Regions from separate parts of the Pseudarthrobacter sp. MDT1-40-2 genome, predicted to be linked through region 4. Evidence: riboswitches for the same ligand, from Rfam matches in the RefSeq annotation. Region 4 holds a riboswitch; each other region holds the start of a gene.

Region 1 (4,218 bases), on a different contig from region 4:
GGCGCGCCGCCGGTCCCCATGATCAGCCGGGAGCCAAGTTCGACGCCGTTAATCAGGAGCGGTGCGGCGGCCACCTCAGCGGGGGTGCGTGCCGCCGTCGACAGTTCGGTCGCTGGTCGGGTTATCTGTTCAGACATTCCTAGCCTCCTTGTACTGCTGTAACAATTTCCACGTCGTCGCCGTCCGCGAGCGCCGTTGCTGCCCACTGGCTGCGTGGCACAACGGCTGCGTTGCGGGCTACCGCCACGCCGAGTTTGCGTCCGTCCGTGGCCTGCCCGTTGGCTGCCAGCGGACGGCCCGTCACTTGGGTGACCAGCGCACTGAGTGAGGTACCGGGGTCCAGCGGATGGTTTTCGCCATTGAGGGTGATGTTCATCGGGTTTCCTGTTGTTCGAACGGAAGATCCTGCAGTGGATGGCGGCCTGGTCCTGGCGGCGCCGCGGCTGCTGGGAAGCGGTCCGGAAGGAAGGGCCTCCAGCGCGGATCCGGCTCCCCGTCAGCCAGTTCGCGGCAGATGCGGGCCGCCACCGGGGCGAGCAAAACTCCGTGGCGGAAGAATCCGGTGGCAATCACCAGTCCCTCAACGTGCCCGGCGGCCGATGCCACCCTGCCCAGGAACGGCGCATTGTCGGGGGTGGCAGGCCTGGCGCGGGCAGTGCTTTCCAGCAGTTCGAGCTCGGCGACGGCGGGGACCAGCTGCTGGGCATCGCGGAGCAACTGGTATACGCCCCCTGCCGAAACCGCATTGGAACCGTTGTTGAACGCGTGGCCGGACAACGCGTCTTCGCGCTGGGTGGCCCCGATCACCACCGTCCCGTCGGTGCGCGGCACGATGTATACGGGAACGCCATGCACCAGGCCGCGGATGGTGGCGGTCAGCAGGGGCAGCAGACGCTCAGGAACACGCAGCCGCAGGATGTCCCCATGGACCGGCCGCAGGGGCAAGTGCAGTCCATCGGGGAGGCCGGCCAACTGCCCGGCATGCAGTCCGTTCGCCACGATCGTCTCAGCGGCAAGCACCTCTCCCCCGCCACGCAGGCGCACCCCGGTGACCTTCCCGCCGTCGTACATCAGTTCTTCGGCCGCCGCCTGGATGGCAAAGCCGCCGACGGCGTTTTCGACGCCTGCACTGCCGTCCTGTTTCCCGCCCAGCGCGTCTCGGAGAGCCTTGATCAGCAGCCGCGGATCCACCTGGTGGTCATCGGGGGTATGGAGGGCGCAGGAAATACCGGGGCTCAACAGCGGCTCGCGGTTGCGGGCTTCCCTGATGGTCAAGGGCTCCACGGCGAGTCCGCGCTCCAGCTGGACCCGGCGCAGGTCAAGGAGCGCCGTGCGGTCCGCCGCGCCGGCACCCACCGTGAGGGTCGGCGTCGTCAAATATCCGGTGGCGGTTCCAGAGCTCAAGGCGAGGGCCTCCGCGAAGGACGGCCACATCGCGGAAGATTCCACCATCAGCTCCAGGAGGTCCTCTTCCTGGTAGTGGTATTCGCTGACCGCGGCCAGCATTCCGGCGGCCGCCCAGCTGGCACCGGAGCCCGGAGCATCATCGATCAGGGCCACGGAACGGCCGGTGCGCTGGAACTCCCAGGCCACGGCGTGGCCGATCACTCCTCCGCCGATCACGGCGACGTCGGCACGGAAGCTTTGTGCCGTGGCGGCTGCAGCGTCCATCCTTGGATTCCTTCCCTACGCCGGTACTAGCCGGATCAGGTCAAGCGGTCGGCTCTGATGCCCTCTCAGCCTTGCCGTCTCCATGACGGTCATATTGGCTCCCGCAGTACCTCCCCAGCTTAGAGGAATTAGGCTGGATCCATGACAGCCCGCCCGGACCTCAGCTCTGCCCGCCTTTACCTCTGCACCGATGCCCGCACCGAACGGGGCGATTTCGAAACCTTCGTAAACGCCGCTTTCGCGGGCGGCGTGGACATTATCCAGTTGAGGGACAAGACCATTGAGGCCGCCCAGGAGCTCGAACTCCTTGAGGTGCTCAGGAGGGCTGCCGAACGTCATGAACGGCTGTGGGCGGTAAATGACCGTGCCGACATTGCGCTGCTCTCCGGAACCCCTGTTTTCCATGTCGGCCAAAAAGACCTCCCCACGGCGAAGGTGCGGAGCCTGCTTGGCGCAGCACCCATCGTTGGCCTGTCCTCACATACCCCGGAGCAGGTGGACGCCGCCATCGCCGATGCCCGCGCCGGAAACCTGGACTACTTCTGCGTCGGACCGGTCTGGGCCACCCCCACCAAGCCGGGACGCGCCGCCGTCGGGCTCGATCTGGTGCGGCATGCTGCCGCATCCGCTGGAACGGGCGGCACCGATGTCCCGTGGTTCGCCATTGGCGGCATCGATCACGGCAATGTGCGGGAGGTCGTGGAAGCCGGTGCCAGCCGTATCGTCGTGGTCCGGGCCATTACCCACGCACCGGATCCCGCACAAGCGGCAGCAGACCTCCTGTCAGCGCTTGACGCCGGACGGCGCGTCGTCGCCTGATACCGGACGGCGCGTCAGCGCCTGATACCGGGGTTTTGATGCGGGGTTTTTTGATCCTGCCGGTATATCAGTGTGGCGGGCCCAGTTCAGTGGGATCCATCAGGGCGGTCTCCGGCGTGCAGCCCAGCTCGCCGGGCTCAAGCCGGATGGGCGCAGGCCGCACCCGCGAGACCACACCGTCCACGCGGGCAACGAGAACGCAATCGCCGGGTGCGGCTCCCATGGCAACGCCTATGCTGTCACTGACCACGACCACAGCAGGCGGGGCGAGCTCCTCGTATTCACCCGTGGGTGCTTCCAACAACGCCAGTATCCGTGAGGCGATGTAGTCACCATCGCCATCGGGCACTGCTGCTGGGGTCATTTCGGAAAGCACTCGTACCGCTGCCTCTTCCGCGTTGGCAGCTACTACAAAGCGGATGCTGGTGTCGATTGGCGGAATGACAGGAGCCACATTTGCCGGACATGGTTGTTCGCGGAAGTAATCGTCACCCTCCCAGACCCGCCTGTCGTTTGCGCCATATCGATCGAACTCAACTTCGTAGCAGGCATCAAACGGTTTCGCGGTGGACGTGCCCGGCATCTGGACCCGAAACGTCAGGGCTCCGAACGGATCCTCTACGCGGTCCGCCTCCCGCTCCTCGATGCCCACCAGGCTCAGCGTGGCGGCGGTCTCGGCATCGTTACTCATCAGATCGACGGCGGACCGTGCGAAACCGTTGATGTCGTTATGGCGGTCACCAGCGAAAGACCTCACAAAGTTGCCAAGGAACTCCCGTGCGAAGGTGCTGCGGGAAGTCATGGACGCACCCGAGCATCCGGCCAACGAGACTGCAATCATCAAGACCACGGCGGTTCGGGATACATATCCGGTGAGCATGGTGGTCAGTCTAGGGAGTTCGCTTCTGCGTGCTGGAAGATGTGCCACCCGCCCATAGGTACCACGTGCCTGCGCTGCCCTAGAATTTGAGGCACACGGCCATGATTTTGGTCGTGGGAACTGCTTCTCCAAAGTGGGTGCCGGCAGCGAAGAAGCGGAGTATCTCCGGGAGGTTGTTGTGTTCCAGACCAGCAACGAAGACATCAGGAGAGCGTTCAACAAGAACGCCCGTCACTATGACCGATGGATGTTTTTCTTTGAGCGCCATGTCGCTGCGGGGGCCCGGGCCTGGGCTGTTTCGATGGCCCGCGGAGCGGTAATTGAGATAGGCGTGGGCTCCGGCCTGAACCTGCCGCTGTATGGTCCCGATGTACAGCACGTGACAGGAATTGAACTTTCCGAAGAAATGCTCGCCATCGCCCGCAAGCGCGCGGAAGAAAGCAGGCTCAGTCGCGTCGAGTTGCATCATGGTGATGCGCAGGCCTTGGCCTTGCCGTCAGAGACTGCCGACACCGTCATCTCCACCTTCACGTTCTGCACCATCCCTGATCCGCTTGCCGCCAGCCGTGAGGCATACCGTGTACTCCGCCCGGGCGGGTTGTTCGTCCTGGCTGAACACGGGCGGTCAACGAGTGTTTTGGCACGTGCCGTTATGCGCGCGATCGAACCACTGTGCATCCGCATCAGCGCAGATCACATAACCCGTGATCCTGTGCCGTACCTGCAGAGCGCGGGATTCACCATCACTGAAGTTAGGCGCGGCGGACCAGGCAATGTCGTTTTTCGGATTCTTGCAAGCAAACAACAAACCCCATGACGCCGGACCTTCTCATGCCTTAGGAGCGCAC
Region 2 (4,218 bases), on a different contig from region 4:
CCTCGAGGAAACGTTGCGGGGGCAACGTCAGGCTGTCCATCACCACGCTCCTGCCCTCCCAGCTCCAGTCCTCGCGCGGACGGTCCCGGTACAGCTCGATGCCGTTGTCTTCCGGATCAGTGAAGTAGAACGCCTCGCTCACCAGGTGGTCGGCGCTGCCAACGTAGAGCGCCGGCTCGAACTGCGCGGCAGTTGCCACGGTGGCCGCCAGGGAGGCCTGGTCTTCAAACAGGAGGGCTGTATGGAAGAGGCCGGCTTCCCCCCGGGACGGCAACTGCAGGCCCAACGCCGGCGCCAGGTGGATTAGCGGACGGCCCAGTCTGCCAAGGTAGACGCCGCCATCCTGCTCTGCCACTACTACCAGGCCGAGGGCACGCTGGTAGTAGTCGGTCATGGCCTTCATGTTTCCCACCTTGAGCATCACGGTGCCCATGGTGAGCCCGGCAGGAAGGAGGTCCTGGCTGGCGGCTTCTGCATTCATTTAACTCTCCCGATCGCATGGCCTTCGGGGTTGGAGGGCCGCTACCCCCAATTTACTTGAAGCTTCAATTTAAATCAAGGGTTTTTGGCCCCCTAGTCCCGCTTCCGGCATGCACCTGCCCGCCCAGCACCACCTGAGCCAGCCGGCTGATGGTTTCCGGTACTGCCCGGGGATCCTCACGGCAGATGACGACGTCCGCCCTCGCACCCTCCGAAAGGCCCTGAGCGCCCAGCCAGTCCCGCGCCGCCCAGCCGGCGGCGTCCAGCGCGGCGGCCATGGGCAGACCGGCACGGTGGAGGGCCAGGATCTCATCCGCGATCCTGCCGTGCCCGATGACACTGCCCGCATCCGTGCCGGCGAAGATCCGGACGCCCGCTTCGAACGCTTCCAGGACGCGTTCGTTGCGCCGTTCCCACAGGGCGAGCATGTGCGCGGCATAGCGGGGGAACTTCGGCCCTGCCTGGGCGGCAATGTCCGGGAACGTGGCGATATTGATCAGGGTGGGCACGATCGGCACGCCCTGCTCAACGAAGCGCGGGAGATGCCTCGGAAGCAGGCCGGTGGCGTGCTCAACACAGTCCATTCCGGCGTCGAGCATGTCATCAAGGCTTTGCTCCCCGAAACAGTGGGCGGTCACCCGCGCGCCTTCATCATGTGCAGCGCGGACCGCGTCCTTGACGACGGCGGCCGGAAACGACGGCGCCAGGTCACCGGCGTCGCGGTCGATCCAGTCCCCCACCAGTTTGATCCACCCGTCACCTGACCGGGCCTGCTTGCGCACAGCCTCAACCAGGCCATCCGGCTCGGTTTCCTGGGCGAAACCACGGAGGTACCTGCGGGTCCTGGCGATGTGGCGTCCTGCCCGGATGATGACCGGCATGTCTGCGCGTCCCTGCAGCCAACGGGTGTCCGCGGGAGACCCGGCATCCCGGATCAGCAGCGTTCCGGCTGCCAGGTCCGTGCGGGCTTGTTCTTCGGCAGCAGCAGCGTCCACCACTCCGCCGGGACCGAGCCCGACGTGGCAGTGGGCATCAACAAACCCGGGAAGGACCCAACCATCGAGGACCAGCTCCGGGACGCCTTCCGGGCGGTTGAACGTCAGCCTGCCGTCAACGGACCAGAGGCCCCGCCGTTCCGTTGCAGGTGCAGTGAGCACAGTTCCGCTGAATTCGATGATGCCGGCCATGCCACCACCCTATGGCCGGATGCAATGTGACAGTGCCCTCCGCAGCAGCTGTGATAGCTTTCCTCTTGACCACACGGGTGCCCTTGCAGGGGCTGAGATCGGGCTGACGCAGCCTGCGACCGTTGAACCTGTCCGGGTAATGCCGGCGAAGGAAGTGAGTATTCATTGAGTACCCCCGTAACACGGCAAAGCCCTGTCCACCATGAAGCTGCCACCCCTGAAACCCAGTCGTTGAAGTCCCATTCGCTGGCATATATCAGTGATGAAACCGCCGGAATCAGAGTCCCCGTCACAGAGATTTTGCTGGAACCCTCACCCAACGGCCGGGCTAATGAGCCGTTCCGGGTGTACCGGACCGCCGGGCCGGGAAGCGATCCAGTGGTGGGCCTGCCGCCCTTCCGCTCGGAATGGATTGAGGGGCGTGGTGACACTGAGCCCTATACCGGCCGGGAACGCAACCTGCTCGACGACGGGCGGTCCGCAGTGCGCCGGGGCGCCGCCTCTGCTGAGTGGAAGGGGGCGCGGCCCGTGCCCCGCCGCGCCGTCGACGGCAAGACAGTGACGCAGATGCACTACGCCCGGCAGGGCGCCATCACCCAGGAAATGCAGTTCGTCGCGCTGAGGGAGAACTGCGATGTAGAGCTGGTGCGCTCAGAGGTGGCAGCCGGCCGGGCGATCATCCCCAACAACATCAACCACCCGGAGTCCGAACCGATGATCATCGGAAAGGCCTTCCTGGTGAAGATCAATGCGAACATCGGCAACTCGGCTGTCACCAGTTCCGTCGCCGAAGAGGTGGACAAGCTGCAGTGGGCCACGCAATGGGGTGCCGACACGGTGATGGACCTCTCCACCGGCGACGATATCCACACCACCCGGGAGTGGCTTATCCGTAATTCGCCGGTTCCGATCGGCACCGTGCCCATCTACCAGGCACTGGAAAAAGTGAACGGCGAGGCCAATGCCCTGACCTGGGAGATTTTCAGGGACACCGTGATCGAGCAGTGCGAGCAGGGCGTGGATTACATGACCATCCACGCCGGCGTCCTGCTGCGCTACGTACCGCTCACGGCCAACCGGGTTACTGGAATCGTGTCCCGGGGCGGTTCCATCATGGCTGGCTGGTGCCTGGCGCACCACCAGGAGAACTTCCTCTACACGCACTTTGACGAGCTGTGCGAAATCTTCGCCCGGTACGACGTCGCCTTTTCGCTGGGCGACGGCCTGCGTCCGGGTTCGACGGCGGACGCCAACGATGCCGCGCAGTTCGCCGAGCTGGATACCTTGGCTGAACTGACGCAGCGCGCCTGGGAGTACGACGTGCAGGTCATGGTGGAGGGGCCGGGCCACGTGCCGTTCCACCTGGTGCGGGAGAACGTGGAACGGCAGCAGGAGCTGTGCAAGGGAGCGCCGTTTTACACGCTTGGTCCGTTGGTGACGGACATTGCGCCGGGCTATGACCACATCACCTCGGCTATTGGCGCCACGGAAATCGCCCGCTACGGCACGGCCATGCTCTGCTACGTCACCCCCAAGGAGCACCTGGGACTGCCCAACAAGGACGATGTCAAGACCGGCGTGATCACCTACAAGATCGCCGCCCACGCGGCCGACCTGGCCAAGGGACACCCGGGTGCCCATGAACGGGATGACGCATTGTCCAAAGCCCGGTTCGAGTTCCGTTGGCGCGACCAGTTCGCACTGTCCCTTGACCCGGTAACGGCCGAGGCCTTCCACGACGAAACATTGCCCGCCGAGCCGGCCAAGACGGCACACTTCTGTTCCATGTGCGGGCCCAAGTTCTGCTCCATGAAGATCAGCCAAGATATCCGGAACGAATACGGTTCAGCAGATTCCCAGGCCGCCATTGCCGGGTTGTACAGCGGAATGAAGGAAAAGAGCGAGGAATTCCTGGCTTCCGGCGCCAAGGTATACCTGCCCGAGCCCAAAGTTCCTGCCGACGGCTAGGTTTCTCAGGACGCCCGGGGCTGCCGGCTCCGGCTCGCCTCAGCAATAAAGGACCGGATATATCGGTCGCCCTCGGGAGAATCGTGGGGCCGGTGCCCGCCTGCTGCAATCCGATGCACGGCACCGGTCTCACGCAGGTAACCGGCGATCTCTTCGTACAACGGTTCCCAACCCCCGGTGAGCACCAGTGTTGGGACGCCGGGAACGATCTGCAGCGGAGCTTCCCAGGGCGGCGCCTGCAGGCGCAGCCGCCGGGCCTGCCGTTGCTCCTCCGGCGTGGCGGATTCCCTTGCATCCGCAGCGAACATCCGGCGCACAAATTCCCGCTGGAAATCATGGTCGCTGAGCTGGTGGCGCACATCAAACAGGGGCTTCATCAACTCGATGTGGGCAGCCGTAGCCGGCAGTTCGGCAGTCAGGGACAGGCAGGCCGGCTCAACCAGGGTCAAGGAGCGGACCAGGTCCGGACGCTCTAGGGCAGCCATGATCGCCGCGATGGCACCCTGGGAATGAGCCACTACATGGCCTCCAGCCACACCCCGGCCGGAGTCCGCCAGGGAACGCAACACAATGGCGGCGTCCT
Region 3 (4,218 bases), on a different contig from region 4:
TCCGTGCGCCCCGCGCCGTCAGCGAGGCACCCGTCAACAACCGCGTCACCAGCGTCAAGGGATCAACCCGCCTGGAGGCAAAGAAGCAGCGCCGCCGTGAATCGCGCGACACCGGACGCCGCCGCACCGTCATCACCGAGGCCGAGTTCCTGGCCCGCCGTGAGTCTGTGGACCGCCAGATGATCGTGCGTCAGCGCGACGACAGAATCCAGATCGGCGTCCTTGAGGACGGCGTTCTGGCCGAGCACTTTGTGTCCAAGACCCAGCAGGATTCCCTGATCGGCAACGTGTACCTGGGCAAGGTACAGAACGTGCTGCCCTCCATGGAAGCTGCTTTCGTGGACATCGGACGCGGCCGCAATGCCGTGCTGTACGCCGGTGAAGTCAACTGGGAAGCTGTCAACCTTGAGGGCAAGCAGCGCCGGATCGAGAACGCGCTGAAGTCCGGCGACACCGTCCTGGTCCAGGTGACCAAGGATCCGGTAGGCCACAAGGGCGCCCGCCTGACCAGCCAGATTTCGCTTCCGGGCCGTTACCTCGTGTACGTACCCGGTGGATCCATGACGGGCATCTCACGCAAGCTGCCCGACGTCGAGCGTAACCGCCTCAAGCGGATCCTCAAGGACCGGCTGCCCGAAAATGCCGGGGTGATTGTCCGGACTGCTGCCGAGGGTGCCTCGGAAGAGGAACTGACTCACGACATCAACCGCCTCCGTGCGCAGTGGGAGGGCATTGAAGGACAGGCCAAGTCCACCAAGGTCCTGGCCCCGGAGCTGCTGTACGGAGAACCTGACCTCACCATCAAGGTTGTCCGCGATGTCTTCAACGAGGACTTCTCCAAGCTGATCGTGTCCGGCGAGGAGGCCTGGGACACCATCGAGGCCTACGTGACCTACGTGGCACCGGACCTGGTGGGCCGCCTTGAGAAGTGGACCCAGGACCAGGACATCTTCGCTGCCTGGCGGATCGACGAGCAGATTGCCAAGGCCCTGGACCGCAAGGTCTTCCTGCCTTCGGGCGGTTCGCTGGTGATTGACCGCACGGAAGCCATGACCGTGGTGGACGTCAACACCGGCAAGTTCACCGGCAGCGGCGGCAACCTGGAAGAGACAGTCACCAAGAACAACCTCGAAGCTGCCGAGGAAGTGGTTCGCCAGCTGCGCCTGCGCGACATTGGTGGAATCATCGTGATCGACTTCATCGACATGGTGCTGGAATCCAACAGGGACCTGGTGCTGCGCCGCATGGTGGAGTGCCTGGGCCGTGACCGCACCAAGCACCAGGTCGCTGAGGTCACATCACTGGGCCTGGTCCAGATGACGCGCAAGCGCATGGGCACCGGTCTGCTGGAAGTCTTTGGTGAGCAGTGTGAGGTCTGCGCAGGGCGGGGTGTAGTCACGCACGACGAACCTGTGGAGCACCGCCGCGCCAATGTTGTGGCTGCTGACCACCACGCGTTCCGCAGCGACAACCAGCGCAGCGAGGCACCCCGCATTGAGGCACAGCCTGCACGGGGCGAACGTAAGCGCCGTCGCGGACGCGGCGGCCAGCAGCTTGACGTTGCAGCACCGGCGGCCGTGGTGCACACGGTTCAGTCCGAACCGAACGACGCCGAGCGCCACGCCAAAGCCGAGGCAACCCGCGCGGCACTTGCCAACATCGCCGCCGCCGCACATGCTGCCCACCAGCATGACCAGGAACACGCGGCTCCGGCAGCTGCGCCGGCCGCTGTTGAAACGGTGCGCGAAACACGGGAACCTGAAACCACGGCTCCCCAGCCTCCGGTCGCTGCTCCCGCCGCTGTTTTGACGTTCGGCGGCGAGAAGGTTGCACTGCCTTCGGTCGCCCACACGGACGAGGAACAGCCGCAGCCCAAGCTCACGCTGGACAGCCTCGCCGAAGCGTTCGCCCACCTGGGTGAACCTGCAGCCGAAAAGGTCACCGAGACAACTGGCGCCCGCACGGTGTCCGCTGCTCCGGCAGCCGCTGCCGCTCCCGAAGCAGCAGACCCGTCACGCTCACGCCGTCCGCGCCGCAACCGCAGTGCCAGCCGTGCGCAGGGTGCAGCGAACGAGACCAGCGTAGAGCAGCACGCGCCTGCTCCCGCTGCCACAGGTTCACACAGCCATGAAGCGAAGGCTCCGGTCTCTGCGGCAGCTGCTCAGGCCAGCAAGCCTGATGCCTCCCAGCCGATCATCCTGGGCGTGGGCGTACCGGCATCTGAGCTCTAGCGCTGACTGAGTGAAGGGTCCGGTCCCGGCGGTTGCAGGCCGCGGGACCGGGCCCTTTTTCGTCTGCGTTAGGCTGTAGTACTGACACGGGGTGCCAGGCATCGGAGCCGGCTGAGATAAGACCCGTTGAACCTGTCCGGTTAGCACCGGCGAAGGGATGTCCACGTGACTTCGTCATTCATACTGCCTGCAACGTCAACCAGCACAGCCAGCAATGGCACGTCCAGTCAGCCCCCAAGGCACTCGATTCCCCGGGTGCTGTCCATCGCGGGTTCGGATCCATCCGGCGGCGCCGGAATTCAGGCTGACCTGAAGAGCATCGCGGCCAACGGTGGTTACGGCATGGCCGCCATCACGGCGCTCACCGCACAGAACACACGCGGCGTCCGGGGCATCCACGTACCGCCGGAGTCGTTCCTGGCGCAGCAGTTGGACGCCATCAGCGAGGACATCACCATTGATGCCGTCAAGATCGGCATGCTGGGTGAGGAGGAAGTGGTCACGGTGGTCGGGGAGTGGTTGCGGAAGGTGCGTCCCGCCGTCGTGGTCCTGGATCCTGTCATGGTCGCCACCAGTGGGGACCGGCTGCTCAAGGAACAGGCCGAGCAAGCGCTGCTCAGGCTGCTGCCTCTTGCGGACCTCGTCACGCCCAACCTTCCGGAACTGGCAATTCTCCTGGGGGAGGAGCCCGCACAGGACTGGGCGGGCGCACTGGAACAGGGTAAGCGCCTATCCACGGCCAGCGGAGCCACGGTCCTGGTCAAGGGCGGACACCTCGACGGCGGTACCTGCCCTGACGCCCTCGTCAACAGTGCAGGGCTGCTGTCCTCGGAGGTCGTGGAGTTCCAGGGGCGCCGGATTGCCACAAATAACAGCCATGGCACGGGTTGCTCGCTGTCCTCCGCCATGGCCACCGTGATGGCGAGGCTAGGCAACTGGGAGGAAGCGCTGGCGGTGGTCAAACCTTGGCTGGAAGGGGCGCTTGCCGGGGGCGGCAGCCTCGCCGTCGGAAGTGGAAAGGGCCCCGTCCATCACTTTCACCACCTCGTCCCTGCGGGTGCAGACGGCGCGGGGACTGACCTGCCCGGCAGTTTCTCTGACCTTCTCCGGCGGGAAGCGGAGCCTTACCTGGACGATATCTACGCACTGGACTTTATCCGGGAACTGGCGTCCGGAGCCCTGACCGAGGAGCACTTCGCGTATTACCTGAGCCAGGACTCCTTGTACCTGAACGGCTACTCGCGGGTGTTGTCGCGGGCAAGCGCGTTGGCGCCCACAGAGGCGGAGCAAATGTTCTGGGCGCGCTCGGCGCTGAGCTGCCTTGAGGTCGAATCGGAGCTGCACAGGACCTGGCTGGCTGGCCGCCCGTCGCCCACGGGCCAGGGTCCGGTGACCAAAAGCTACGTCGATCATCTTCTGGCGGCCTCGTCCGTTGGCAGCTACGGCGTCCTGGTGGCAGCGGTGCTGCCGTGCTTCTGGTTGTATGCGGAAGTGGGGGAGCGTCTCCACGGTCAGTTCCTGGCAGCCGAATCACCGGCGGGACATCCGTATGCAGACTGGCTCCGTACCTACGCGGACGAAGCTTTCGCCGAAGCCACCCGGCAGGCGATTGCCATCGCCGACGCTGCGGGAAGGAACGGATCTGCGGCCGACCGCTCGGCCATGCTGGCTGCCTTTACCCAGTCATGCCGGTTCGAGGTGGACTTCTTCGACGCGCCGCGCCGGTTTGCCTGAGCCTGGCGGACATGTCCTGTGCGTACGGGTAGGATAGTCAGGCACGGTTCCGGATGTGCGTTCAGCATTGCTGAGAGAAATTGCTTAGTGATTTGTACGGTACAGCCCGGAACCAGCCTCATTTGCGGCCGGAGCCAGATTTAGCGTAAACTGGATCTTCGGTGCTTACGCCAACACTTGGGTTATGACTCCCCGGACCAGCCAATCGGCAAGTCCAGGTAATAGCTCACGGGTCCCCCCGGGGAATCCACGG
Region 4 (4,218 bases):
GCCTTCCAGCGGTAAGGATCGATTCCGGCACCACGGGAAAGCTCGACGGCGGCCGACACAGTCCCGCCGGCCGGTTCCAACAGGCCGCCAAGAGTCAGCGCCACCGTTGATTTTCCCGAGCCGTTGGGGCCGGTGATGGTGAGCGCCTGCCCGGCGCGGACCGTTGCCTGTACCCCTGTCTGGACGGCGGGCGGCGGTACTTTGCGCAGCCCCCGGCGGGTGGCCCTTCCGCGGGACACGGCGAGGTTTTCGGCTGTCAGCAGCATGGCCGCAGCTGCCGGCGCTGTCCGCGGGCGCGTCAACGGAACGTAGCCCGGTACCCAGACCCCCGCCGTCGCGAGCAGTTCGCGCGCCTGCCCCAGGACCTGGTCCGGCGGGCCGTCAAACAGCACCCCGGAGGGACTTCCGCCAGCGGCGGAAGACGCACCGCGGCCAGGCTGCAGCACCACAATCCGGTCCACCACGTCTTTCCAGACGGATACCCGGTGCTCCACCACCACCAGCGTGGCGCCGGTTTTATCCAGGCACCGGGCCACGGCGTCCCGGACTTCCAGCACACCGGCCGGATCAAGGTTGGCGGTGGGTTCATCCAGCAGGATCAGCCCCGGCCGCATGGCCAGGATGCCGGCGAGCGCAAGCCGCTGCTTTTGCCCGCCGGACAATGCCGACGTCGGGTGGTCCAGTTCCAGCCCGCCCCCGGCAGAGCCTGAACCAGAGTTGCGCAGGCCTACGTCCTCCAGGGCTTCGTGGACCCGCCGCCAGATCTCGTCCCGGGGCACCGCAAGGTTCTCCGCGCCGAACGCGACGTCGTCCGCCAGGCGCGAGAGCACTACCTGGGTTTCCGGGTCCTGCTGCATGAGCCCGGCACGGCCGCGCTGCTCCCGGGGCGGGGCGCCGTCGATCAGCAGTGTTCCGGATTCGTCGGCGTCGTCCTCCTCGTCACCGAGCACCCCGGCGAGGGCATGGAGGAGCGTGGACTTACCGGACCCGGACGGGCCCAGCAGCAGCACCCGTTCGCCGGGGCGGACGTCCAGGTCCAGGCCGGCCACGGCCGGCGTGGTCCGTCCGGCGTGCCGCCATCCCCATCCCTGGGCGGTGATGGCGGCAGGGCGGACGCCGTCGTCGGCTGTTGGCATCAGTTGAAGACGGGCTCCGTTGCGGCCCGGCGGGACGCGAAGGAACTCAACACACCGGTTTTGGCCAAGCCGCGCGTGGCTACCCAGGAGAGGGCACCGGCAATAATCGCACCGGAGATGGCGCAGAAGATGATGTAGGCCAGCTTGTCGGCGCCCGGGTAGAGGATGTTCCAGCCCCAGGGCATGAAGGAGTCATTCAAGCCGCAGAAGAGTCCGGCAGCCGCGCCGGCCAGCAGCGCGGCGGTCAGGTTGTATTTCTGGTGCAGGAAGCTGCCTGTGCTCATGCGTCCGTAGACCAGGAACAGGAACACCAGCTCGGCGCCCAGGCCCTGCAGGAGGCCGGAAATCAGCACGGTCACGCCGTACTGCGAGCCCATGATCAGTTCCCCCGTGGCAGCGACGGTTTCACAGAAAATTGCCGCGCCTGGTTTGCGGATGATCAGCATTCCCAGCACCGCCGGAATCATCCAGCCGCCTGCGATCAGGCCGGTCAGCGGCGGGTAGACGGCGTTCATGGGCGCGGACACCACACCGGCGCCCTGGGACCATGCCCAGAAGATCACGCCGCCGGTCACCGCGATCAGCGCAGCCACCACAATGTCCACTACGCGCCAGCTCTTGCCGGTCTTCTTCGTGCTTACAGTTGTCATTTCTTCTTCCTCCTGAGGTACAGGAGGGGAGAGTTTCCGGCGGGCAAAAAGCCCCTTGTCCGGTAACTCTGAGAACTCGACTCCCTTGCGCCGGTACTAACCGGATCAGGTTCGAGGGTCTGCGGCAGCCCGCACTCTCAGCGCCCACCCGACTTCGCATTACTGCGGAGTACGACGGCGGCGCTCCCCTGTCGTGATAAATCCACCCTTATGGGCTGGTTCAGTTTACACCCGGCGTTCCTTGTGAGCGGCGGAGACGAAAGACTTCTCCCGGCTAGCTGAGCGCGAGATCAACTGCGGCCTCCACATGAATCCGCGTCGTGGGGAACACCGGGACAGGGCTGTCCTCCGCCGTCACGAGCAACTCGATTTCAGTGCATCCCAGAATGATTCCTTCTGCCCCAGCGGCGACGAGGCGCTCCATGATCGCGCGGTACTCGGCGCGGGACTCTTCCCTCACAACGCCGCGGACAAGTTCATCGTAAATAATCCGGTGCACAGTCGCTCGGTCGCGCTGCTCCGGAACGATGACGTCGAGGCCATTGGCGTTGAGCCGGTCTCGGTAGAAATTCTGTTCCATGGTGAACATGGTGCCTAGCAGTCCGACGCGGTTCAGACCATGCTGCTTTATCTGGTTGGACGTGGTGTCGACGATGTGCAGCACGGGGATGGCTACCGCTTCTTCGACGGCGTCAACGACGATATGCATTGTGTTCGTACAGAGTACGAGGATGTCAGCGCCTGCCGCTTCCAACGAGGAAGCTTTCATGGCCAGCATATTGCCGGCCTCCTTCCACTCCCCGCCTGACTGGAGCCGCTCCATATCCGCGAAGTCCATGGAGTCCAGGAGAATGCTGGCCGAGTGGACGCCGCCGAGACGACTCCGTACTAGTTCATTCGCCAATCGATAGTACTCAGCGGTGGATTCCCAACTCATACCACCAAGCATTCCTATGGTTCGCATATTCCCTCCCACTTCTACTGAAGGACGCCTCATGAATAGACAGGATCGTGACGCAATGGCGCAGGCGCAGATAATGAACAACTTCGCTAATGATCCTTCTGGGAACTCCTCACATTTGTAAAGCAATGTCCGTCTACGAGCGTCGACCCCTTAAACCAAGAGGTTAGCGCGTAGCCGATTTGACCTTCACACTAGTGTGAAGGTGGAGACTGAATACCGGCAGGCTCTCCGATGGCGCGGTGCTCTGTCCGGGCGGTGATCCTGTGGATTCCGGCCCCGAGCTTATAAATCAAACGAGCACCCAGGAGTCAACAACTTATGAGTAGTGACACGCGCCTCGCCCCTGCAACAGGGCCCCTCGGCACTGTCACCGTTCCCGAAGGAGCGGTCATCGGCCCGATCGCGACCAGCCCGGCGCCGAGGAAGCGATTGTCTCCGGGCGAGGTTCTGACAATCTCCGTCCTGGTCTTCTCGGCGTTCGTGGCGTTCCTGTCCGAGATGGTGGTCGGGGTGGCGCTGCCGCAAATCATGGACGACCTCAACATCACGGCTACGACCGGGCAGTGGCTCACCACCGGCTACGCCCTCACCCTCGCGGTGATCATCCCGACCACCGGTTACATCATGCAGCGGTTCCAGCTGCGGACAATTTTCATTGTCAGCGTCGGATTGTTCACCCTCGGCACCTTCATCGCGGCCGTCGCACCCGGCTTCGCACTGCTGCTCACAGGCCGAGTTGTGCAAGCCCTCGGTACGGCGGTGTTGGTTCCGCTGCTGATGACGACGTCGATCGGTCTCGTTGCACCGTCTCGTCGTGGACAGATGATGGCGTTAGTCACTGCGGTGTCTGCCGTCGCACCCGCCCTCGGTCCGGCCTTCTCCGGCCTCGTGATGTCTCAGCTGACCTGGCGGTGGTTGTTCATCATCATTTTGCCGCTGTCGCTATTAGGCCTCCTCATCGGGGCCATCAAGATGCCAAACCTCACGACGCCGCGACGCATCGGATTCGACGCGCTGTCGCTGGTGCTCTCCGCGATCGGATTCGGCGCGTTGGTGTACGGCCTGGCGAGTGCTGGCGAATCCCGCGGCGGTCACTTCTCTAGTGCTTTCTGGATCGCGATCCCGCTGGGCCTGCTGGGTATCGCAGCATTCGTGTTGCGGCAGCTCCGATTGCAGCGCCGTGACGCGGCCGTTCTGGACATGCGGATCTTCCTGCATGCCGGGTTCGCACGACCCGGCATCGTCTTCCTCTTCCTGGTGATGGGCGCCTTCAGTCTCGCCACCCTGCTCCCTCTCGTCCTGCAGGAATCGCTCGGAGTCGGTTCGTTGGAGACCGGGCTGCTCATGGTGCCCGGCGGCGCGACCATCGGGGTCGTGTCCCTCCTTGTCGGCCGCTACTACGATCGCATCGGAGCTCGCGGGCTTGCGATCCCGGGAGCCATCGTCGTCGTCGCCGGTTGGTGGTTCA

What was found. A riboswitch is a leader RNA that binds a small molecule or an ion and turns the genes downstream of it on or off. The one in region 4 is predicted to bind thiamine pyrophosphate.
Region 1: linked by a shared signal. The riboswitch ahead of thiO (glycine oxidase ThiO) and the one ahead of AC50X5_RS15925 (ECF transporter S component) in region 4 are both predicted to bind thiamine pyrophosphate.
Region 2: linked by a shared signal. The riboswitch ahead of thiC (phosphomethylpyrimidine synthase ThiC) and the one ahead of AC50X5_RS15925 (ECF transporter S component) in region 4 are both predicted to bind thiamine pyrophosphate.
Region 3: linked by a shared signal. The riboswitch ahead of AC50X5_RS00990 (bifunctional hydroxymethylpyrimidine kinase/phosphomethylpyrimidine kinase) and the one ahead of AC50X5_RS15925 (ECF transporter S component) in region 4 are both predicted to bind thiamine pyrophosphate.

What each region holds. Positions count from the first base shown of each region.
Region 1 covers NZ_JBWZCL010000001.1:625,383-629,600, forward strand. The annotation lists gene AC50X5_RS02885 (thiazole synthase) at 1-137, opposite strand, end outside; gene thiS (sulfur carrier protein ThiS) at 140-376, opposite strand; gene thiO (glycine oxidase ThiO) at 373-1,671, opposite strand; TPP riboswitch at 1,667-1,786, opposite strand; gene thiE (thiamine phosphate synthase) at 1,813-2,490, shown strand; gene AC50X5_RS02905 (hypothetical protein) at 2,558-3,370, opposite strand; gene AC50X5_RS02910 (class I SAM-dependent methyltransferase) at 3,504-4,187, shown strand.
Region 2 covers NZ_JBWZCL010000001.1:302,818-307,035, forward strand. The annotation lists gene AC50X5_RS01440 (VOC family protein) at 1-481, opposite strand, end outside; gene AC50X5_RS01445 (amidohydrolase family protein) at 546-1,667, opposite strand; TPP riboswitch at 1,731-1,838, shown strand; gene thiC (phosphomethylpyrimidine synthase ThiC) at 1,833-3,635, shown strand; gene AC50X5_RS01455 (alpha/beta fold hydrolase) at 3,641-4,218, opposite strand, start outside.
Region 3 covers NZ_JBWZCL010000001.1:210,087-214,304, reverse strand. The annotation lists gene AC50X5_RS00995 (Rne/Rng family ribonuclease) at 1-2,231, shown strand, start outside; TPP riboswitch at 2,309-2,406, shown strand; gene AC50X5_RS00990 (bifunctional hydroxymethylpyrimidine kinase/phosphomethylpyrimidine kinase) at 2,397-3,965, shown strand.
Region 4 covers NZ_JBWZCL010000008.1:2,921-7,138, forward strand. The annotation lists gene AC50X5_RS15920 (ABC transporter ATP-binding protein) at 1-1,136, opposite strand, end outside; gene AC50X5_RS15925 (ECF transporter S component) at 1,136-1,786, opposite strand; TPP riboswitch at 1,851-1,986, opposite strand; gene AC50X5_RS15930 (aspartate/glutamate racemase family protein) at 2,061-2,783, opposite strand; gene AC50X5_RS15935 (DHA2 family efflux MFS transporter permease subunit) at 3,069-4,218, shown strand, end outside.